DNA from 4 places in the Rhizobium sp. 01T437 genome. Region 3 is predicted to be linked to each of the others. Evidence: predicted binding sites of a transcription regulator. Region 3 holds the regulator's gene; each other region holds the start of a gene.
What was found. The regulator PhoB, encoded in region 3, activates phosphate uptake and scavenging genes when phosphate is short. The targets are predictions, from matches to a motif close to TGTCATNNANCTGTCAT.
Positions count from the first base shown of each region.

Region 1: the regulator PhoB is predicted to act here: its motif matches at 2,083-2,099, upstream of AC1DM5_RS05360 (PhoX family protein).
Region 2: the regulator PhoB is predicted to act here: its motif matches at 3,971-3,987, upstream of AC1DM5_RS16270 (BtaA family protein).
Region 4: the regulator PhoB is predicted to act here: its motif matches at 4,209-4,225, upstream of AC1DM5_RS14790 (TIGR03364 family FAD-dependent oxidoreductase).

Region 1 covers NZ_JBFTPM010000002.1:388,598-394,450, reverse strand. The annotation lists gene AC1DM5_RS05360 (PhoX family protein) at 20-1,993, opposite strand; gene aptA (omega-aminotransferase AptA) at 2,241-3,569, shown strand; gene AC1DM5_RS05350 (alpha/beta hydrolase family protein) at 3,709-4,767, shown strand; gene AC1DM5_RS05345 (HD-GYP domain-containing protein) at 4,863-5,774, opposite strand.
Region 2 covers NZ_JBFTPM010000007.1:53,009-58,861, forward strand. The annotation lists gene AC1DM5_RS16255 (lytic murein transglycosylase) at 1-1,011, opposite strand, end outside; gene AC1DM5_RS16260 (glycoside hydrolase family 25 protein) at 1,095-1,892, opposite strand; gene AC1DM5_RS16265 (class I SAM-dependent methyltransferase) at 2,014-2,667, opposite strand; gene AC1DM5_RS16270 (BtaA family protein) at 2,682-3,926, opposite strand; gene AC1DM5_RS16275 (serine hydrolase domain-containing protein) at 4,123-5,514, shown strand; gene AC1DM5_RS16280 (transglycosylase SLT domain-containing protein) at 5,554-5,853, opposite strand, start outside.
Region 3 covers NZ_JBFTPM010000006.1:130,482-136,334, reverse strand. The annotation lists gene pstC (phosphate ABC transporter permease subunit PstC) at 1-239, shown strand, start outside; gene pstA (phosphate ABC transporter permease PstA) at 236-1,558, shown strand; gene pstB (phosphate ABC transporter ATP-binding protein PstB) at 1,573-2,388, shown strand; gene phoU (phosphate signaling complex protein PhoU) at 2,433-3,146, shown strand; gene phoB (phosphate regulon transcriptional regulator PhoB) at 3,277-3,960, shown strand; gene AC1DM5_RS13685 (pyrroline-5-carboxylate reductase) at 4,088-4,876, opposite strand; gene AC1DM5_RS13680 (GcrA family cell cycle regulator) at 5,179-5,709, opposite strand.
Region 4 covers NZ_JBFTPM010000006.1:352,921-358,773, reverse strand. The annotation lists gene AC1DM5_RS14820 (aminopeptidase) at 1-5, opposite strand, end outside; gene AC1DM5_RS14815 (glutathione S-transferase family protein) at 134-817, opposite strand; gene AC1DM5_RS14810 (MarR family winged helix-turn-helix transcriptional regulator) at 916-1,359, shown strand; gene ybaK (Cys-tRNA(Pro) deacylase) at 1,360-1,833, opposite strand; gene AC1DM5_RS14800 (ArsC family reductase) at 1,837-2,187, opposite strand; gene phnX (phosphonoacetaldehyde hydrolase) at 2,258-3,037, opposite strand; gene AC1DM5_RS14790 (TIGR03364 family FAD-dependent oxidoreductase) at 3,034-4,164, opposite strand; gene AC1DM5_RS14785 (succinylglutamate desuccinylase/aspartoacylase family protein) at 4,269-5,330, opposite strand; gene AC1DM5_RS14780 (2'-5' RNA ligase family protein) at 5,401-5,853, opposite strand, start outside.

The sequences.
Region 1 (5,853 bases), on a different contig from region 3:
CTATGTCAGAACGACAGGCTTAGCTGCCCACCACTCCGTTGCTGGCGCGCGTCAACACGACGAGCGACGGACGGGCTGGTACGCCCGGCTTGAAGTCCGGCCAGTTGGTGCCGGCATCTTCCATCGAGGTCGCATCCTCGTTGTCGGCCATGCGCAATTCACCCGGATGCTGGACCGAGAGGAAGACGCTGGAGCCGTCCGAGGTGAAGGTCGGCGAGCAGGTCTCCGAACCGACAGGCGCGATATAAATGAGCTTCGGCAGCGCGCGGCCCGGACCCTCCGTATCCATAACGTAGACGGAATCGGCGATGCCTTCCGGCGGCGGGCCGTCGGTGGTCACCCAAAGGCGGCCTGCTGGATCCACGGCAAGGTTATCGGGGTCGGTAAACCAGCCGGCCGAGGTGGTCGCCGGGTGGAACATCGCCTGGTCCTCGGGCTTGGCCGGATCGCCGCAGAGCACGAAAACGTCCCACCTGAAGCTTTCAGCTGCGTAATCGGGCTTGTCAGGACCGCCTGGCGTTACCAGCTCCAGCAGATGCCCATGCGGGTTGGGGCCACGTGGATTGGCAACGTTGACCTGTTCCTTCTCGTCGTCCCCCTGGCCCTTCGGCAGGCGATCCTCGTTTTCGGTCATGGCGACATAGAGTTTGCCGGTGCCGAGATGCGGGATGAAGCCTTCCGGCCCGTCCATCGGCGTCGCACCAACGAGGTCGGCGGCAGCGCGGATGGCGAGAACCACGTCGGCCTGCGTCTTGAAGCCGGCTTGCTCCGTCAGCGGACCTTCGCCGGCAACGAGCGGGATCCAGCGCATCGTGCCGTCGCTTTCGAACTTGGCGACCGACAGTGTGCCGTGGTCGAGCAGGTCCTTGTTGGCGGCGCGATCGCCAGGGTTCCACGGATCGCGGGTGACGAAGCGGTAGATATATTCGAAATCATCGTCATCACCCATGAAGACCACGACGCGGCCGTCAGGGGCGACGCAACATTGCGCGCCTTCATGCGTCATGCGGCCGAGTGAGGTGCGCTTGACCGGCTTTGCCGTCGGATCGAACGGATCGATTTCGACAACCCAGTCGAAACGCATCCACTCATTCGGCTCTTCCTCGAACTTGAAGCGCGGCTCGACGCGGCTGACAGCGTAGATGTCGTTCTCATCCTCGTCCCAGCCCTGGCGCTTGACCAGTTCCTGGTTCGGCAACTTGGTATAGTCGCCTGCAAAGACGTCCATTGCGCCTTCCTCGCCCGAAAGCATCGTGCCCCAAGGCGTGATGCCGCCATTGCAGTTCGAGATCGTACCGAAGACAACAGTGCCGGTCGGATCGGCCTTGGTCTTGAGACGGTCGTCGCCGGCAGCCGGGCCGGAAATTCCGATTTCCGTGCTCATGTGGATGCGGCGGTTATACTTGCCGTCCTTGACCACCTGCCACTGATTGCCATCCTTGCGCACTTCGAAAACGGATACGCCAACGGCGGCCATGACGGCGCGGATCTGGTCCTCGGTCATCTTCTCGCGGTAATCGTCGGCGGTCAGGCCCGGGAACATCAGATAGGGCGTCGCATATTCATGGCTGACGACCATCAGGCCGTGATCGGAGCTCTTTTCGCCCCAGGGCAGCGGCAGGAACTGCGTGAAGTCATTGTTGTAGCCAAACTGGCGCTCGGCCGCCTTGCCATTGAGCTTGGCGACATCGAATTCCGGGCTGTCGGTAAAGAGAGCGTCGCCCCAGCGAACGAGGATCTGGCGCTCGTAACCATCAGGCCAATGGTCGGCGGTGTCGCGCACGCGCTTCAGTTCGGGGAAAGTAAGGGTCGACTCGGCAGCTTCTGCCTTCGTTGCTTCGAGCGCCGGCGCAAAAGCGGCTGCCCCCATGGCGGCGATGAAGCCCTTGAGAACGGTACGGCGACGAACGCCTTCTTCGAGAATGGTGCCGTAGCTCGGCGCAAATGCACGCCGCGGATTGGGACGCGGTCTGGTTTTCTGGCGGTCCGTCATGACTACCTCCGGTAAAAACGGTTGAATTTCAAGGAAATGAATGAAATGCCCTCGGCCATTGCGGCCATCGATTTTTGTAGCAATGCCGGGCGAAGGATTGATGACGCCCGAAGTGTCCGGGAACGGCAGACGGCGGCGCTTCTTCGGCTTGACGCCTTGCCGGGCGCTGATAATTTGACCGGGCAGTAAAAATAAACGGCACCAAGCCTTGAACGGGAACGGCCTCCCCAACGGCCAGGAGAACAGCATGTCCAACCGCCTGAATGCAACGCCAAACGACCTTCGCGCCTTTTGGATGCCCTTTACCGCAAATCGCCAGTTCAAGAAGGAACCGCGCCTCTTCGTGAGCGCCAAGGATATGTACTACCAGACCCATGACGGGCGTCAGGTTCTGGACGGTACGGCTGGCCTCTGGTGCGTGAATGCTGGCCACTGCCGTCCGAAGATCACCGAGGCGATCAGCGAACAGGCTGGCGAACTTGATTACGCCCCGGCCTTTCAGCTCGGCCATCCCAAGGCTTTCGAGCTCGCCAACCGCCTGGTCGACATCGCGCCGGAAGGATTGGACCACGTCCTGTTCACCAATTCCGGTTCTGAATCGGTGGAAACGGCGCTCAAGGTGGCGCTCGCCTATCACCGCGTGAAGGGCAACGGCTCACGCTTCCGCCTGATCGGCCGTGAGCGTGGCTATCACGGCGTCAATTTCGGTGGCATCTCGGTCGGCGGCATCGTCACCAACCGCAAGATGTTCGGTACGCTGCTGACCGGTGTCGACCACATGCCGCACACCCATCTGCCCGGCAAGAATAACTTCACCCGCGGCGAACCCGAGCATGGCGGCGATATCGCCAGCGAACTCGAGCGCATCGTCACTCTGCACGATGCATCCACGGTTGCTGCCGTCATCGTCGAGCCAGTCGCTGGCTCCACCGGCGTTCTCATTCCGCCGAAGGGCTATCTGCAGAAGCTGCGCGAGATCTGCACCAAGCACGGCATCCTGCTGATCTTCGATGAAGTCATCACCGGCTTCGGCCGCCTGGGCGCTCCCTTTGCTGCCCAGTACTACGATGTGAAGCCCGATATCATCACCACCGCCAAGGGCCTGACCAACGGCGTCATCCCGATGGGCGCGGTCTTCGTGACCTCGGAAATCCATGATGCCTTCATGAATGGCCCCGAGCACATGATCGAGTTCTTCCACGGCTATACCTATTCCGGTAACCCGATCGCCTCGGCCGCAGCACTTGCAACGCTCGACACCTACAAGGAAGAAGGCCTGCTGACGCGTGCAGCCGAACTCTCGGACTACTGGGCCGACGCGCTGCATTCGCTGAAGGATTGCCCCAATGTCATCGACATCAGAAATACCGGCCTTATCGGCGCCATCGAACTCGACCCGATCGCCGGTGAACCGACCAAGCGCGCCTTCACGGCTTTCCTCAAGGCTTACGAAAGCGGCCTGCTGATTCGCACGACAGGCGACATCATCGCGCTCTCCCCGCCGCTAATCATCGAGAAGAAGCACATCGACGAGCTCTTCGGCAAGCTGCGTACGATCCTGCAGAACAACATCTGAGCTCAATCGTCCCAAGTGAATTCAAGGGCGAGGCGCCGGCCTCGCCCTTTCTTTTGATATCGGCGACCTCAATCGCGTTATCGGTCTCCAGCCTCAGGGATTTCCTCCAGACAGGGCAAATCAACCCAATGGAGATCCCATGCCAAGACTTGCCTTTGTCCTCCCTCTGCTCCTGCTGCTGGTATCAGCAGCACATGCCGGAACCGGTTTCCGCGAAATCACCCTGCCCGGCAAAAACGCCGATCGCCCGATGCATGTCAGCATCTGGTATCCGACCGCGTCTGACGCCACGCCCGTCCTTCTCGGCGAAACACCGGCCTTCATCGGCCAACCTGTAATCAAGGACGCCGAACCCGTAGCCGGCCCGCATCCGCTGGTCGTCCTCTCCCATGGTTATGGCGGCAGCTGGCGCAACCTCGCCTGGCTCGCCGCCGATCTCGTGGACGCAGGCTATGTCGTCGCCGCACCCGATCATCCCGGCACGACCACATTCGACATGCGAAAGCCCGATGCCGTTGAACTGTGGAAGCGCCCCGGCGACCTCAGCCGCGTGATCGATGCTCTGCTCGACAATCCTGATCTGACGGGCCGCGTGGCATCCGATCGGATTGCCGCCATCGGCCATTCACTCGGCGGCTGGACGGTCGTCGAACTGGCGGGCGGCCGCTTCGACGCCGCCAAGGTGACGAAGAATTGCGTGGCTGAATTCAGCCCGATTTATTGCAAGATATTCGAGGCGCTCGGCATCGGGCGCGATGCGGCGTCAAATGCGGCGATGGCCGCCGATCTCAGTGATGCAAGGATTCGTGCCGTCGTGACACTCGACCTCGGACCTGGCCGCGGGCTGACACCGGAGAGCCTTGCGGCAATCCATATCCCCCTCATGGTGCTGGGTGCCTCGGCGGATGTGGATGCGGACACGGCAACCGAGGCGGACATAGCCGCCACCAACAAGGATTCCGATTACCTTGCCCGCCATCTGCCGCCAGCGGCCACCACCTACAGCCTTATCCCCGGATCGCTGCATTTCAGCTTCATGCAGCCCTGCAAACCTGGCGCCGCCGAACTGATCGAGAAGGAAGCGCCAGGGGAGAGCATCGTCTGCCGGGATGGCGTCGGCGCAGATCGCGGAACGATTCACCGGCAGGTTTCCAGCATGGTCACGGATTTCCTGGGAAAGGCGCTCGCTGATCAATAGAGCAGCTTCCTCGTCTGCGCGCTTTCGGGGAGCCACGGATCACGAAGACATTCGGCCTGCGGCCCTGCAGGCCTTGTGTGATGAGACAGATACGCTCAGGAAACGGAGGCGATCGACAGGCAGAGGGCGAATTTTTTGACGAGCCGGCGGTCGAAATGCCCTTCATTGGCCAGCATCCAGCTCAACGCCTCCTTCGCGCTCCACGGAGCCTTGTAGGGGCGCACCGAAGTAACGGCGTCATAGACATCGCAAATCGCGGCAAGACGTGCGTGAAAGCTAATCTCGCCGTGGGACAGCTTGCGCGGATAACCCTTGCCGTCGATCCGTTCATGATGATTGAGGCAAACGTCGAGAACGATTTCCGACATGCCCTCCTGGCGCGACAGGATTGCATGCCCTTTTTCCGGATGATCACGGATCAACTGGATCTCGTCTTCGTTCAGGCGCCCCTCCTTGTTGAGTACTTCGAGCGGAATTTCGAGCTTGCCGACGTCGTGCAACAGCCCCGCCGTGCCGAGCGTCTGCACCACTTCCTCATCCAGTCCGAGATGGCGGCTGAAAAGGATCATCAAGGCACTGACCGAAAGGGAATGCAGAAAGGTCACTTCGTCCTTGGACTTCAGCCGGGTAACGCTCATGAAGACGGCAGGGTGGTCATCCATCGATTTGGAAACGGAGGAAATCACCGGCTCGACCTGATCGACGGTGATCGCATCTCCACCCTGCAGCCGACCGAAGACATCTTCCAGGACCTCCACGGATTTCTGAATGGTCTCGCGCGCTGCCTTGACGTCGATCTCGATCTTACGTGAGGTGTTCCTGACATCGAGACCCTTGGTGGTGTTGATCACGACACCTGCATCCGCGCACTCATTGAGCTTCAGCGTATCGCTCTCGCGCCGCAGTAAGAACCGTCGCCGAGATAGAAGAGGATCGTGCCAGATACCCTCGACCATCTCGATAAACATTCCGGTGCGCACCTGCCTGGCTTCAATACGCTTGAGCATCCAGATATCTGTTCCCGCTATCTATATATCGACAAATCGAATATTTTATTGCACCGCAACAATATCTACAGGAACGACA
Region 2 (5,853 bases), on a different contig from region 3:
GGAGAGGCGGGTCGCGAAATAGGCGGCAGAGGTCGTGTAGATGAACGACTTGTTCCATTCCAGATAGATCTTGAAATTGGGATAGGCGATGAAGGCCGGTCCAAGGCGACCCTGCGGCAGGACGAGATCGCCTTCGAGATTGGCGAAAGCGGTGTTGCCGTCGCGCGGCTTGACGCCGAGGTTGAACCATTCGCCTGCCGTCATCGTGCCGCCGAGGCCCGACTTTTCCCAGGGCAGATTATCTGGCACGGTGACTTCCTGCAGCCAGGGCTGGCCGCGCTCGAAGCCGAGATGCTGGATGAACTTGGCGGCCGTCAGGATCGCGTCCGGGCCGCTCTGCTTGAGGCGAACATGGCCGTCGCCGTCGCCATCCATGCCATAGGCGATGATATCGCGCGGCAGCATCTGAACCTGGCCGATTTCACCGGCCCAGGCGCCGGTGTTGGTCTGCGGGTCGAGGTCGCCATGCTGCACCATTTCGATGAGGGCGATCAGCTGTGGGCGGAAGAGTTCCGGGCGGCGGCAGTCATGGGAAAGCGTCACCAGCGCGTTGCGCGTGTTGAAATCGCCCTGTACGGCGCCGAAATCCGTTTCCATCGCCCAGAAGGCGGTGATGATGCCGGCGGGAACGCCGAATTCCTGCTCGGCGCGGGCGAAAACATCAGCATATTGCTTCATCTTCTGGCGGCCGATATCGAGGCGAGCCTGGCTGACGGTGCGCTGCGAGAACTCGAGGAAGGTCTGGCGGAAGACGCCCTGGGCGCGGTCGCGGCTCAGGACTTTGGGGTCGATCTCAGCGCCGGCCAAGGCCTGGTCTGCTGCTTCGGCGCTGGCGCCCGCTGCAATCGCCTCTTTCTTGACGCCCTGGAGGAAGGTGGAGAGATCGCCGCCGCAGGGTGCTGCCGGGGCCGAAGCTGCCGCATCCGGAGCCTGCAGGGCGGCAGCGCCTGTTGCTAGGACGCAGGCAAACAGAAGGGCAAGTGCAGAGCAGCTTTTGAGCGAGCGGTGCATGAAACGATCCTCGTAAAATGACATAGAATGCCGCCGATTTCACAGATGAATGTGACGGAAGCAAGAAAGATTAGGACACGTTACTAAGAATTTCTATCCTTGGAAACGTCAGCCACCCAGTTGTTCCAGTTTTTCGCGGAACCGGCGAAGACATTGATATCCGTTGGCCCCTGAATGCCGGGAATGACGCCCGTCGACGTATACTGCCAGAAGGCCCAGCGGCGGTCGGCGTAGGTCACGTCGGGGTGTTTGGCGGTCGAGCGGACCCAGAAATGATAGTCCTGGAAATAGCCGGCGAGATTCTCGCGGTGGAAATCGACAGAGGTGTAGATGATCGGCCGCTTGCCGTAATAGGCTTCTAGGCGATTCATGAAGCGCTGCATTTCAGAACGCACAGTGGCCGGGTCGGGGCGGAAGCGACAGGTCTTCGATTCTGCATTCCACTCGACATCCAGCACCGGCGGCAGACGCATGGATTCCTTCGGAACGTTGCGGATGAACCAGTCGGCCTGGTCGTCGGCGGAGGAGCAGAAATAATAGAAATGATAGGGCGCATGTGGAATGCCTGAGGCGGCTGCCTCGCGCCAATATTCGTCAAAGCGCGGATCGATCCTGTCCTTGCCTTCGGTCGCCTTGATGAAGGCGAAGGCAACGCCGGATTTGCGCACCGTCTGCCAGTCGATATCACCCTGCCATTTGGAAATGTCGATGCCGTGGACAGCGTTTTGCTGCGGACGCTTGGGTCCGAAATCCTGGGGATCAGTATCCTTGAAGCGCGCCTTCGGCTTTATGGAAGCGGTTTCGAGATAATCGTAACCCGTGGAGCTGCAACCGGCGAGCAGCAGGGCAAGCGGCAGGACGCAAAACAGAAGCCAACGCATAAACGTTCCGTCGTGATGATGGATCTGCCCCACAGCCTGACCTTCGAAAACACGCGCCCTGCAGAGGGAATAACCCCCCTTTTCTAATATCAACGTAAAAAAATGGTTATTTACAAGCGAATTATGAGCGCCTGCTGATAATCGCCGCCCGCCAGGCGTAGCCGCCGCCGATCGTCTCGAACGATAGTTGCGCGTTGTTTTCAGCGGCTTGCGCTTCCAAAACCTCGCGCAGATTGGCGCGGGGCGTGACATGAAATTTGGCGAGCCAGGCCTGCAGCAGGCTGCGGAACCAGGCGGGCAGGCCTTCCTGCTGGCCGAAATCGACGATGTGGAGCTGGCCGCCGGGATTGAGCGCGGCAATCGATGCATCCACCGCGCGTTCCCAATCCGGGATCATCGACAGTGCGTAGGAAATCAGAATGCGGTCGAAACCGGTGGTGCCGAATTCGCGCGGCGTGTAGGCCGTGGCATCCGCCACCCGGAAATCAGGGACCGTCGCCTTGGTGGCGAAGGTCTTGCGGGCGGAAATCAGCATTTCCTGGGAAATGTCGAGACCGTAGAGCTTGGCCGTCGGAAAGTGCTTGTGGGCGAAGGCCATGTTGCGGCCGGTGCCGCAGCCGACTTCGAGCAACGTGCCGCCCTTGGGAACGTCGAGATTGCGGATCGTGCGGTCGCGGCCGAGAAGATAATATTTGCGGGTCAGGTCGTAGAAATGGCGCTGGTAGCGGTACATGCCGTCCATCAGGTCGGCATGTTCCTCACTCTTGACGGTCATCTCGTCGACTTTGCTCACGCCTTCTTCCCGTAGATGTGGAAGCCGCCATAAATCGCCGAGCGGTCCTGGGTGGTCATCTCACGCGACTGCTCTTCGAAATAGTGCCACTGGTCGCGAATTTCAGGGGCGAGGCGGCCTTCGATGATGCTCTTTTCGGCGGCCGTGCGGAAGATCACGCGGGCGCCTTCGCGGGCGGTGCGGGTGATCTCACGCCAGACATCGTTGAGCTGCTGGTCGGTCATCCAGTCCTGTGCGTCGAGCAGGATGTAGCGGTCGCGCGAGGCGGCGGGCTCACCAGCCAGAAGCTCCGTGAAGCTTGCATGGTGGACGTTGACGCGATCGACATTGGCGCGGATCACTTCGTAGTGCTCCGGCTTCAGATAGGTCGGCAGCGGGCCTTCTTCGCCATCGGCATAGCGGCGTGCGAAAGCCTGCCAGGCGAAGTAGTTGTCGCGCATTGGGAAATGACAGGCGAGCTTTTCGAGACGGTGTTTCAGAACCGGCGCAATGGAATTGTCGGCGGCAAGGCTTGCCAGTTCGTCATATTGCTGCGGCGGAATGCCAAGACCGAAAAGCGAGCTCTTGCGGTTGGTGATCCAGCGAACGACGGGCTTTTCGAAGAGAGGAGCGATCTGATCGTCGAAGAACTGGCGCTGCTCGCGAATCGTGCGGGCCTTGGTCATTTCCTGCAGCTTCACGCCATGCAGGCGGGCGAGAAGATGAGCGGCACCGATGAAGCGGCCGAGCAGGCCGGTTTCATAAATGTTGCGGTCGAAGACCGTGACGCGCCGGCGGCCGAACTTGCGGGTGTTCCAGTAAGCGCGGGTCGTATCATCGAGATTGGACGACAGATAGCGGTCGAAAACCCGGCTGTTCGATTTCTCGTTCGGCATCGCCAGGAAGCGCACGAGATCCGAATGACCTGGCAGGTTCTTGAAAGCGGCAAGCTTCAACCTGTTCAGCGCAATGTGGTGCGGATTGAGGTCGACCACGTCGATCGAAGCCGGCGCCTTGGAAAGGTAGGCCAGCATGTTGCAGCCGCCCGAACCGATCGTGACGATGCGGTGATTGGGCTTCAGTTCCATCGCCTGCATGTCGAGATCCGGGTCTTCCCAGATCTGCGGGTAGACGAGGCCGGAAAAGAGAAGGCCGAAGAGACGCTCTGAGAAGCCGTCCTTGGAAAAAGCCTTGTGGCGGAGAAGCGCTGCCTTGAGTTTCCGGTTCTTGCGGAAGCCGGTATCCGGTGCAAATTCCGACATGAGTCTGTCACCTTTTTAGCGTTCAGGGCGTGTAACGCGCCTCTGCTACAGTTTGATGACGAGCCCTGTGGGCCAAGGCTTCGACGAAACCCGGCGAAGACTTCCGCGAAATTTGAAGTCGATTGAAACACTTCTTTTCGCTTCTCTCTTTTCGTGAGCCAAGTTTCCTGCTTCTCTCCGTTCCGTGGAGGATTGCATGCGAGTTGTTCCGCGTATCTTCAAGGGCTTGACCCTGCTCGTCATTCTCGTTGCCATAGGCGCAGCCGCGTGGCTCGCCATAAGCCCACCGGAGCTCCTGAAGGTGGGCAATGGCTATGCCGCCAAGATCGTCTGCTCCAATGTCTTTATTGCCGGCCGCGATCCCGATGCCGTGCTCCACGACGATGTCCAAGCGCCTGGAAACCCACTGCTCAGGCTGATGCGCGTCGAGATCGATCGTGACAGCGGGCGGGTGACTTCGCGTTTCATGGGCCTGTTTGCGCCGAGCTACGCGCTTTATCGCGGCGCCCTCGGCTGTACGAGTGTGCCTGATGGCAATTTCGATGCAGCTGCTAGGGCCGCGCCGCTGGTGCCGGCGCCGCGGGTGGGTGAAAATGATGCGGTCTGGCCGGACGGCGACGGCGCCGATCCGGCGACTGGCAATGCCAAGGTCGCGGCGCTTCTGGCCGATGCCAAGCTTGCTGGGCCTGCCATGCGGGCGATGGTCGTCGTGCAGGATGGCCGCATCATAGCCGAAAGCTACGGGCCGGGCTTCAACGCCGATACGCCGCTGGTCGGCTGGTCGATGACGAAGACCGTCAATGCGGCGCTGATCGGCAGGCTGATGCTGTCAGGCAAGATCTCCTTCGATGACACGCATCTCCTGCCGCAATGGGCAAATGATTCGCGCGGCGATATCAAGCTCTCCGATTTGCTCGGCATGGAAAGCGGGCTCGCTTTCAACGAGGATTATGGCGCCGTCGCCGATGTGACGCGCATGCTCTACCTCGACCCCGATATGGTTTCCCTGCCGGCCGGTGCGCCTCTGGTGGCTGCTCCAGGCACGGATTTCCGTTATTCAAGCGGTACGGCCGTGCTTCTGTCACGTATCTGGATGAACAAGGTCGGCGATCCGCGGGCGGCCTTCGATTATCCCCGCGATGCGCTGTTTTCTCCACTCGGCATGACGAGCGCAGTCTTCGAAGCCGATGAGCGCGGTACGTTTACCGGCAGTTCCTATCTCTATGCCACGGGGCATGACTGGGCACGCTTCGGCCAGTTCCTGCTCCAGGATGGTGTGTGGAACGGCCAGAGGCTTTTGCCGGAAGGCTTTGTTGCAATGATGCGCACGCCGACGGCAAGCTCGGGCGGTAAATATACGCAAGGCCAGGCTTGGCTTGCGGGGCCGGGGGGCGGCACGAGCGCGGAATTCGGCCTGCCGCAGGATACGTTCTGGATGCAGGGCCATGACGGCCAGACGGTGGCAATCATTCCTTCGGCCAATCTCGTCTTCGTCCGCTTGGGGTTGACGCCGAGCTGGCTGGACTACAGGCCGCAGATCGTGCTGAAGGAAATTCTCAATACGCTTCAGTCGGCGAAAGCCGGCTGAGGCCCGTCACTGATGGTGTTTTGTATCAGTAATGGACTATCAGTAATTGCCTTGGGCGATGTCGGTCATGCCCTTGCGCTTGGCGTCATAATAGTAACCGCGGGCATAGAGACGAACGGCGTCGTCTTCCTTCTTGTCGGCTACCTGCCAGGCGCCCTGCAAGTACTTGCCTGCATATTTGATATTGGTTTCGGCGTCGAAGAGGCCGGCGGGATTGCCGCCGTAACCCATCGACTTTGCGGTGTTGTACTTGATCTGCATGAGACCGAAGTAGCCGCGCTTGTTGTAGGCCTTGGAATTGTAGCGGCTCTCGCGATGAACGACGCGGTGGAGCAGCGA
Region 3 (5,853 bases):
GCGAAACCATGATCGTGGTTCTGGCGGCCGGTGTCGCCGCCCGCATCCAGATCAATCCCTTCGAGCCGATGACGACAGTGACCGTCAAGATCGTCAACCAGCTGACCGGCGACCTTGAATTCACATCGCCGCAGACGCTGGTTGCCTTCGCACTTGGCATCACGCTGTTCTGCATCACGCTTTGCCTCAACATCTACGCGCTCTATATCGTGCGCAAATACCGGGAGCAGTACGAATGACGAATATTGTTTCCCCCGTCGCCGGCGTCACCGTTTCCAAGGCGCCCGCGCGTCGCGATATCGGCATCAAGCGTCGCTACGCTGCCGAGCGCCGGTTCCAGGCTTATGGCATCGCAGCCATAGCATTCGGCCTCGTCTTCCTCTTCATTCTGCTGTGGACCGTCATCAGCAACGGCTATACCGCCTTCCTGCAGACGTCGATCACCCTGCCGATCGAATTCACCGAGAAGACGATTGACCCGGACAACAAGCGTGCGACCGACCCTTCGGTGCTGGTCTCCGCCAACTATCCGGTTCTGCTGCGCGACGCGATCGTCAAGCAGCTCAACATCAATGCGTCGAGCCGTCCGGACGTACGCGACGCATCCGCCATGCTGTCCAAGGGTGCGCCCATTCAGCTGCGCGACATGGTCGTTGCCGACCCGTCGATCATCGGCAAGACCGTCAATGTCACGGTGCTTGCGGATGCCAATATCGACAGCGCCAACAAAGGCCAGATCGATCTCTCGGTCGATGAGAAGAACCGCAAGGTCAACGACAAGCAGGTTGCCTGGATGAATGAGCTGAAGGCGAGCGGCGCTCTCCACAAGCAGTTCAACACCGGCCTCTTCGTCAACGGCAATTCCAGCCGTCCGGAAGCCGCAGGTCTCGGCGTCGCCCTTATCGGCTCGCTCTATCTGATGCTGATCGTTCTCGTCCTTGCGCTGCCGATCGGCGTTGCCGCCTCGATCTATCTCGAGGAATTCGCGCCGAAGAACAAGCTGACGGACCTGATCGAGGTCAATATCAACAACCTCGCCGCCGTTCCGTCGATCGTCTACGGTCTGCTCGGCCTGTCGGTCTTCATCAACTTCGCCGGCCTGCCGCGTTCGGCACCGCTGGTCGGTGGTCTGGTGCTGACCCTGATGACACTGCCGACGATCATCATCGCGACGCGTGCGGCTCTGCGCGCCGTGCCGCCGTCGATCCGCGCGGCTGCCCTCGGCCTCGGCGCCTCGAAGATGCAGATGGTGTTTCACCACGTGCTGCCGCTTGCAATGCCCGGCATCCTGACCGGCACGATCATCGGCCTTGCCCATGCACTCGGCGAAACTGCGCCGCTGCTGCTGATCGGCATGGTCGCCTTCGTCGCCCAGGCGCCGAGCAGTCCACTCGATCCCTCCACGGCACTTCCGGTTCAGGTCTACATGTGGGCCAACGAAGCCGAGCGCGCATTCGTGGAAAGAACCTCGGGTGCCATTATCGTCCTGCTCCTGTTCCTGATCGTCATGAACATGGGAGCTATCCTCTTGCGTCGTCGCTTTGAGCGCCGCTGGTAAACGGAGTAGAGATCATGAACATGTTGACGGAAGCCGCAGTTGAGAAGGCGCTGGACCAGAAAATGAGCAACGTCCCGTATAAGATGATCGGACAGGATGTCTCCGTTTATTACGGCGAGAAGCGCGCGCTTTTCGATGTCAATCTGAACGTCCGCGAAAACACCGTGACCGCCCTGATCGGCCCGTCGGGCTGCGGCAAGTCCACCTTCCTGCGGTCGCTGAACCGCATGAACGACACGATCGACGGTTGCCGGGTCACCGGCAAGATCACGCTCGACAGCGATGATATCTACGATCCTGACATCGACGTCGTCGAACTCCGCGCCCGTGTCGGCATGGTGTTCCAGAAGCCGAATCCGTTCCCGAAGACGATTTATGAAAACGTTTCTTACGGCCCGCGCATCCATGGCCTTGCCAAGTCCAAGGCCGACCTGGACCAGATCGTTGAGACGAGCCTGCAGCGCGCCGGCCTCTGGAATGAGGTGAAGGATCGCGTGCATGAATCCGGCACCGGCCTTTCCGGCGGTCAGCAGCAGCGTCTGTGCATCGCACGCGCCGTTGCCGTCAGCCCGGAAGTCATCCTGATGGACGAGCCCTGCTCGGCGCTCGACCCGATCGCGACTGCCAAGGTCGAAGAGCTGATCCACGAGCTGCGTGAAAACTACACCATCGTCATCGTGACGCATTCCATGCAGCAGGCCGCGCGCGTATCACAGCGTACGGCCATGTTCCACCTCGGCAACCTGGTCGAGGAAAACGATACCGACAAGATGTTCACCAATCCGGACGATCCGCGCACCCAGGATTATATCATGGGCCGGTTCGGCTGATTTTGGCGATGTGAAGCCTTCCCGATTTTCGAGGACAAAGCCCCATGGCATCGACACATATTTTTTCCGCTTACGATGACGATCTGAAATTCCTGTCCCGGCGCATTTCCGAGATGGGTGGTCTTGCCGAACAGATGGTCGGCGAGGCCGTCCGTGCGCTTGTCAACGGTGACACTGCGCTCGCCCAGAAGGTCATTTCCGATGACGTGATCCTTGATCACGCGGAACGCGAAATCAACGACAAGGCGATCGTCACGATTGCTCGTCGCCAGCCGATGGCCTCCGACCTTCGCGAGATCATGGGTTCGATCCGCATCGCCGCCGACCTCGAGCGCGTCGGCGACCTTGGCAAGAACACCGCAAAGCGCGTCATCGCCGTCCAGAGCACCGGCGTTCCGCGCAAGCTCGCCCGCGGTCTCGAGCATCTCTCCGAACTGGCGCTCGTCCAGCTCAAGGAAGTGCTCGATGTCTATACGACGCGTTCCGCTGATAAGGCCAAGTCCATCCGCGAGCGCGACGATGAGATCGACGCGATGTACACCTCGCTGTTCCGCGAACTCCTCACCTACATGATGGAAGATCCGCGCAACATCACGAGCTGCACGCATCTTCTCTTCTGCGCCAAGAACATCGAGCGTATCGGCGACCATGCGACCAACATCGCAGAAACGATCTACTACATGGCAACCGGCGCCCAGCCGGAGGGCGAGCGTCCGAAGGACGATAGCTCCAATACCGTTGGTGCGGTGACGGAGTAATCCTGAACTGCCGATTGCATGCGCGCCCCGCGCGGGGGCGCGCAAAGGTGCAGCCAATTCCGAGTTCCTGCATGGTCCCTTGCTTAAATCACCCCCGGTTTAAGGATCATGCATTAGGAGACTGACACGCATGATCCCAAGAGTTGCAGTTGTTGAAGATGAAGAGGCGCTGAGCGTGCTTCTCCGCTACAACCTCGAGGCTGAAGGTTTCGAGGTGGATACGATCCTCCGTGGCGACGAGGCCGAAATCCGGCTTCAGGAGCGCACCCCGGACCTGCTCATCCTTGACTGGATGCTGCCGGGCGTTTCCGGTATCGAGCTCTGCCGCCGGCTGCGCATGCGGCCGGAAACCGAGCGTCTGCCGATCATCATGCTGACGGCCCGCGGCGAAGAAAGCGAGCGTGTTCGCGGTCTTTCGACCGGCGCGGACGACTATGTCGTCAAGCCCTTCTCCACGCCGGAACTCGTCGCCCGCGTCAAGGCGATGCTGCGCCGCGCCCGCCCGGAAGTTCTCTCCACCGTTCTGAAGTGTGGTGATATCGAGCTCGATCGCGAAACGCATCGCGTTCATCGCAAGAGCCGCGAAGTCCGCCTCGGCCCGACCGAATTCCGCCTGCTCGAATTCCTGATGTCGTCGCCGGGCAGGGTCTTCTCCCGCTCGCAGCTTCTGGATGGCGTCTGGGGCCACGATATCTACGTGGACGAACGTACTGTCGACGTCCATGTCGGCCGCCTGCGTAAGGCGCTGAACTTCTCCAACATGCAGGATGTCATCCGCACCGTCCGCGGCGCGGGATATTCCATGGAAGCTTAATCCGAGTGATCGGAGGTCCAGACGGGTCGCTCGCTTGCCGGGCGGCCCGTTTGTCTATCTGGCACCCCGAGCTTCTTATGAAAGCCGACACCAGGCGCCGAAAGCGGACCTCGAGAGAACCTGCTTTCTACAGACGAATGCGTGCGAGAACTCGATCAAGAGCCTTTTGCAGAGCCGCAGTGCCGCCGAACTCGCGAAAGTCTTCGAGCACCTGTTCATTCAATCCGCCCTTGGTCGAATGCTCGCCGATGAGTTCATCAAAACTCGCGACAGGTTTTGAACGGGCAGCATGGGCGAGGCCGGAAAACAATTGACGGAGGTAGGCGTCGCCAGCCGTTCCCGAAAGCCCCTGGCTCTGCAGCCAGGTCGACGTCTCGTCCAGGATGCCGAAATAGGTGGCCATCAGGCAGCTCGCCACCGCGAGAAGTTCGAACTCAAGTTTGTTTTCAACCTGGATCGCCGTTCCGAGCGCCGAAAAGAGGGCGTGGGAAACCTCGTCGAGCGGGTAGATCGCGGTCGCGCCCTGAAGATCTGCGACGAACGGAAGTGGAATTGCCAGGCTCAGGCGAACTGGTTGATCGATCCACGCCAGCAGTTGATCCATTGGCGTGGCCGCGACAAAGCTGATGACATGGTGACCCGGCCGAAATCGGAGCGAGCGGATCACCTCCTCGGCAATTTGCGGCCTCACTGCCACAAATACGAGATCGGATCGGTCGAGAACATCCTGGTTGCCCAAAGCGATCGACACATTCCGGTTTGCCGCCGCAAGGCGGGCGGCGACGCTCGCGCTGCGCGGTGACAGCACGATCGGTGTGTCGCGAAACGCTGTCTTGCTCAATCCGGTGACGACGGCCTCGGTAATCGTGCCCGTCCCGACGAACCCCATTGTCATCCGCTTTGGATCGATCTCCATTGGCACCCCTGAGCGACTGTTTGCGCCGTGCTACTCCACGAGAATACCGCATCTGTATCAGAAAATCGCGTTACAGCGCCATGACCACCGTTCCATACCGGTCTAGGGCTGAAACGCATCGGTGGCGTTGGGCCACATAAGTTCGCATCGTCAGGCATGGTGAACGGCAGGCAGAGATCGGCCTCCGGCAGATCGTGGTCAGGAGCCGTTTTCCAGCCCTCCTGTGCCGGCTAAAAAAATACGCCCCTCTGCGCGTCAGCGAAGAGGGGCGGCGGATGCTGCATTTGTTGAGAAGGTGCGGGTCAGGCGACCCGGACAGCCTTGCGGCGTTCGCTGACCGGCTGGTAGGCGAGGCGCTGGTGATAGTTGCAATAGGGCGAGGAATCCGGGGAGTCGCAACCGCAGAAGTAGAAGTCGTCCTTCAGCGGATCGCCGACCGGCCACTTGCAGGTGCGCTCTGTCAGTTCCGTCAGGCCGAGGCGGCGGGAGATCGGCACGACCACGTTTTTGGCCGGCACATATTCCATTTCCTCGACCGTTTCGATCTCGATCTCTTCCTTCAGCATCGTTGCGCCCTGCTGGCGGGTAACGGTGCGGGTGGTGATGCGAGACGCATAGTTCGGGGCGCGCGGAGCCGACGTATTGCGCTTGGGTGCGCGCGCAGCGGTTGCCGTGCCGCCGGCCTTGGCGCGGCCGGGAAGACTGAGCCGGTGAACCTTGCCGATAACAGCGTTTCTACTCACTCCGCCAAGCTGCGCAGCGATCTGGCTGGCGCTCAGCCCCTCTGACCAAAGCTTCTTGAGCTTCTCGACACGCTCGTCTGTCCAGTTCATTGCCCTGTCTCCACCTTTCGCGTTGGTGATGGCAGAATCCCTCACCGTTGCCTCGGAAGTCTCCGAAGCAAGAAACGCCTGATCAATTTTGGTGACTAGTTCCGCCGCATGCAGTCTAGTAATTGAACTTTAACCTAGTGTGAG
Region 4 (5,853 bases), 220 kb from region 3:
GTCATGGGTCAACCTGCCTTCTGATATCTGCGACGGGAGGTGAAAGACTTAGACCCCTTTACGGCGAAAATGAAGCGCGCCGCATCCGATTTGAAGGCGGCCGGATGCGTGTCCGGCCGCTTGCGCTTGCGCCTCAAGCGGCGGCGGGCAGCCTGAGCAGGATCGAGTTACGCTTCTCGAGGAATTCCATCAGGCGCTGCGGATAGTCTTCCCCAACGGAAGCCCGGACGCTTGCCCGCTCGGACAGCGCCTTGCGCCAGCGCTTGACCCGCTCGAGCCCGTCGAAGATGGGGCTGTCGCCGAGCGTATCGAACAGATCGAAGTACCGAAAGATCGGCCCAAAGACCGCGTCGACGAGGCTGAAGTTAGCCCCGGCGAAATAGGGTCCCTCCGACAGCGCCCCCTCGATCGTCGCGAATTTGGCGACAAGCGCCTTGTGCTTGACCTCCAGTTGCGCAGCATCCTGCGCCGTCTCATAACCCCAGAGATCGGAAAGCACGGAAGAGCCGAATTCCATCCATCCGCGGTGGCGAGCGCGGGTCAGCGCGTCGGTGGGATGCAGGGCAGCACCCGCCTGCGTTTCCTCCAGATATTCGCAGATGACGCTGCTTTCGAATAACACCTCTTCGCGGCCATCGTCCTCTTGTATCCGGAGCAAGGGCACCTTGCCGAGCGGTGAGATTTTCAGGAACCAATCCGGCTTGTTGGCAAGATCGATGTTGATGCGCTCGAATGGCACGCCCTTTTCGAGGAGCGCGATCGCTGCGCGGTGCACGTAGGGGCAGAGGTGATGACTGATGAGGGTGAGCCTGCTCATGAAAGTCTCCTAGTGGCAAAGGATCGGCCGGTTTAATATGCATGCAGATGCATCTAATAACGCTTGCGATGAGATTCAAGATAGATGTAGTTGCATTTATGTCTGAGAATATGAAGAAGCCGAGCGAAGCCGTCGTCTCAGCCTGGACGCGCCTGATGCGCGCCCGCGAGCGGCTGCTTGGCGTGATCGAAGCCGATCTGAAGGCGGCCGGCATGCCGCCGCTTGCCTGGTACGATGTGCTTTGGGAATTGGCGCGCTCACAATCAGGCAGGCTGCGCCCCTACGCGATCGAGGAGCGGACATTGTTGGCGCAGTACAATCTCTCCCGCTTGATCGACCGGCTTGAAAGAGAGGGCCTGGTCGCTCGCGAGGTCTTCGCACAGGATGGGCGCGGCCGCTGGGTGGTGATCACTGATGCCGGCCGGCAGCTTCGGGAGCGCATGTGGACCGTCTATGGCAACGCGATCGAAACTCATATCGGCTGCAAACTTGCCGAAGGCGAGGCGAAGACGATTGCCGGCCTGCTGGACCGCTTCCTTTGATCAGGCGATCAGCGGTGCGGCGGTGGCCTTCAGTGCCTTCAACGCCTCCTTCGGATCGAGCCGCACCTGCAGCCCGCGCTGCCCGCCATTGATATAGACGAGCGGTTCGGCGAGGGCGGCTTCCTCGATCGCCGTCGGCACGATCTTTTTCTGCCCGAACGGGCTAATGCCGCCGACATGGTACCCCGTCAGCCGCTCGGCGTCGGCCGGCTTCATCATATTGGCCGATTTGCCATGGAAGGCGCTCGCGAGCTTCTTCATACTGACCTCGCGGTCAGAGGGCACGACCACACAGACCGGCTTTCCGTCCACCTCAGCCATCAGGGTCTTCAACACGCGATGCGGCTCCTCGCCCAGCGCTTCGGCCGCCTGCAGCCCGACGCGCTCGGCGTTTGGATCATAGTCATAGGTATGAACCGTAAAGGTGACGCCGGCCTGCGTGAGAACCTGGGTGGCGCGGGTGGTCTTGGACATGGCTCAGCCCTCGAATGTCCGCGCGTAAATCTCCGGCTTGAAGCCGACCAGCAGTTTGCCGCCGGTTTCCAGTACCGGCCGCTTGATCATCGATGGTTGGTCGAGCATCAGGGCGATCGCTTTTTCACGGTCGAGATTTTCGCGCGCGGCGTCAGGCAGGTTGCGGAAGGTCGTGCCGGCGCGGTTCAGCACCGTCTCCCAGCCTGCCTCGTCGATCCATCGTTCTAGATGCGCCCGGTCGATGCCGACGGCCTTGTAATCGTGAAAGTCGTAGGCGACCCCGTGTTCGTCCAGCCAGCTACGGGCCTTCTTCATCGTGTCACAGTTCTTGATGCCGTAGATGGTGATGGCCATGCCGGTTCGATCTCCCTGTTTTCCAGGGGAGATATCACGCTGGATGAAAGCTGCAAACGCCGCCTGGCCTTTATCCCTCGAGCTCTTCGATAAGGGCCGGCAGGTCGGCCACGGTCTCGATGACGTAGTCGGCGCCGGCAGCAATCAGCTTCTCGCCGATCCGCCTGTGCAATTCGGCTCGCGCCCCCGGCGAAAGTGCATCCACCTCTTCAGGCGTCAGACCTGCCTCGTTGCCGGAGAGCGTCACGCCAACGGTAACGCAGCCCGCGGCGGCACCCTCGGCAATGCCGGGTTCGGTATCATCCACTTTCAGGACGACAGAGGCCGGATAGACCATCAGGTCGAGGAAGCATTTATACATGCCGATCGGCGTCGGTCGGCCAAGCGGCAGATCGTCGGCACAGATCAGATTGTCGGGTGCGTAACCCTGTTCAGCGGCAAGCGGGAGCACACGCTCCATGATCGAGCGCGTATAGCCTGTCGTCGAGCCGATCTTCATCTGCCGCTCGCGCAGGTATTCGATCGTCTTGATCGCGCCGGGCACCAGCGCGCAGTAATCGGTCACGACAGCTTCGTTCAGCGGCACGAAGAGTTCGTAAACGCGGTCGATGGCCGCCTCGTCCGGAAGCGCGCCTTGTGCCGCCTGCCAGCGGGCGGCAATATGCGGCTCGGCCAGCATCGCGGCGATATGCGCACGCTTCGGGAGCCCCATCGGCTTGCGTGCGTCGGCGATCGTCACCTCGACGCCGAATTTGTTGAAGGTGTCTACAAAGGCGCCCATCGGTGCGAAGGAGCCGAAATCGATGACTGTGCCGGCCCAGTCGAAGACCACTGCCTTGAATTGCGTCATGCTGCGCTCCAGTAAAGATCTTCGACGGTTTCTTCGCCGATGCCGAAGGCGGTCGAGGCACCACAGCCTGCCGTCACCACGACGATGCGCAGCGCATCGGAAGGCTTGTCGGTGAACCGCCAGCGGTCCGGGGCGGAGGCGTAGGTGCCGATCCAGCGCTCGGTAATGAAGCGGCCCGGCAGATTGAGCACGGCATCCATCTCGTCGAGGGTCAGCCGGTCAACCCGCTCCAGCCCAAAGGGATCGGGCGTTTCGGAGTAATGGTGGCTGTCGCCGACGATCAGCGATCCGTCTTCCGACTGTGTAACGATCAGGTGGATGCCGTTTTCCCGCTCCGGCTTGAATTCGCGGTCAAGCCGCGCCTTCAGGGCAGTCGCCTCAGGCAATTCGGCATAACCGAGATAACGCCCGAGACCGAGATCAGACATGACGGCGGTGTTGAGCGAGACCCGTTGCGCCGGCACGACACGCATCATCTGCAGCTTGCAGCGTGTGACGTTATATGCAGCGATCCGATCCGCAAACAGGCTCTTGAAATCGTCGCCGGGGCAAACAACCACCGTCTCCGCCTCGATCAGGCCGGTTGACGTCTCGATCCGCGGCGGCTCGACGGCGCTCACTGCTGTCGAGCGGCGGAACTCGATGCCATATTTGACTTCGAGATAGCGGGCGAGCAGCGGAATGGCCGTGCGGGATTCGACCCGCAGTTCATGTGGGCTATAGAGTGTGAAGCGCCCCGCCTCCGGCCGCAGTGCCGGCACAAGCCGCCGCGCCTCCTCGATCGTCAGCCTTTCGCAGCCTTCGCCCATCTCTGTGCGCAGGAAGGCGTCGATCACGGCTTCGGATTCGTCGAGCCTTGCGGCAAGGAGCAGCCCGCGCTGCAGGACGTCGATGCCGGCGTTGTCGACAATCTCGGCCCAGATATTGCGTGCCTGGCGTGCCTTGTCCCAGCAGTCGCCGGCCTGCTGGCCGGTCACCGTCACAAAGCCGAAATTGCGCACCGAGGCGCCATTTGCCTGTGCGTCGCGGTCGATAACGACGACCCGTTTGCCGCGCTTTGCCGCCGCCAGCGCATGCGCCAGCCCGACAATTCCCGCGCCGACGATCGCAATGTCGTAATGCGGCATGAAAGCTCCTTCGCAACATGTCTGCAACGGCTTGGCGGATTTTCTTGAAGCCTGTGTGACAGTTGCGCGGAGCCTTACATCCGCGTGTGGAAAAGAACGCTGGTTCAGTCTTCCAGCGTGCCGGCCTTTCGCGTTGCCTTGCTCGGCTTGTCGGCGGCAATCTTCATCAGGTCGCCGCGCCGGCGCACTAGCCGGTCGGAAGTGCGGGTCAACAGCAGCCCGTCCTGCGGTGCCCGGATATCGATATCGCCCTCGGCAAAACCGGGCCGGGTGACGATCGTCGCCAGAAGCTCTCCTTCCGAGACACGCTCGCCGATATTGCGGTGGAAGAGCACGGTACCGCCGTGCGGCGCACGCAGGATCTCGACGTTGTCGAGCGGCACGGCTGGTCCGGAGAAGGTCTTGTCTCCGGCTGCCCCGCCGTTGACGACACCGCGCCCGATCAGGAATTGCAGCAGGCCTTCGGCATCTTTCTCGGCCATATCGGGATAGACGTCGCGGCGGCCGCGCAGTTCCACCGTCACCGAAAGCTTGCCCGGAAGCTTGGCCTTGCGCTCGCCCGGCACCTCATATTTCCAGGCAAAACCGACTGCTTCCTCGAAGGCGGAGCTTTCGCCATCCGAAAGCAGCACCGCTTCCATGTCGAGCGCATTGGCAAGGTCCGCTGCTTCCGGCCAGAAGGCTTCGTCGATATAGGCATATTGCAGAGATTCATCATCGCAATGCAGATCGAGCACCAGATCGGCTCCGAGCGCCATATGAAACAGCTCTCGCTTCAATCGATCTGTAGCCGGATAATCATCAAGACCGTCAAGCAACTCCTCCCGGTCGCGAACCGAGATCAGCGGAAAGTCCCGATTGAAATTGGTCCGCGATCCCAAATCGAACCGACCCTGCAGCTCGCCGAAATGCGATTGCGCCGCACCAATCGGATTTGCCTGCGGCACGAGCGTGATATCGCCGGCGATCCGTCTTTCCCTTTCTGCTTGCCTGAGTTGAAGGCAGAGAAAATGCGCAAGCGCGGTTCCCGGCAGTTCATTGGAATGCAATGCGGCCTGGATATAGACCTTGGGCGCCGCCGGATCGCTTCCCTTGAAACGCATGACCGGCAACCGCCATTCGATGCCGGGTGTATCGCCCGGGATGATGATCTCTGAAAGGTCCACTATCTTGCTCCGCATGTGCATATTGAGTGGGGAGTTTTATGCGAATCCCCACCCGCGGTGCAAGCGCAGCTCAGCCGAGCAAAGGCCACCGGTTGATGACGTGATGCTCGCTCTTCCCGTAGATGCTGTGGATCAACAGGAACTCCTGGACTGTCCAGCGCACGGGTCGGTCAAGCTTTTCAGGCAGAACGGTCTTGCGATCATAGAGCATCGTCATGTGCGGCGTCAGATGTCCGCCGACATTATAGGGTAGTCCGGCCTCGTAGAGACCTTCTTGAATTTGGTTGCGAAGATCCAGCAGGCCTTCGTTTTCTTGCCTGCCGCAGATGACGAAGGCTTGCGGCTGGCCGGGATGCTTGAAGCTCATGGCTTCGTCGAGCACAATTTCGAACGGCTGGGCACGCACTGCCGCGGCGACTTGTTCAGCGCCGAACACGATATCATCCGGGAGCCGACGGTAGGCGCCGATGCCGTTCAGCGTGACATGAAGCACCGCGTTGGGCCGCGAGGGTCCGGTCAGAGC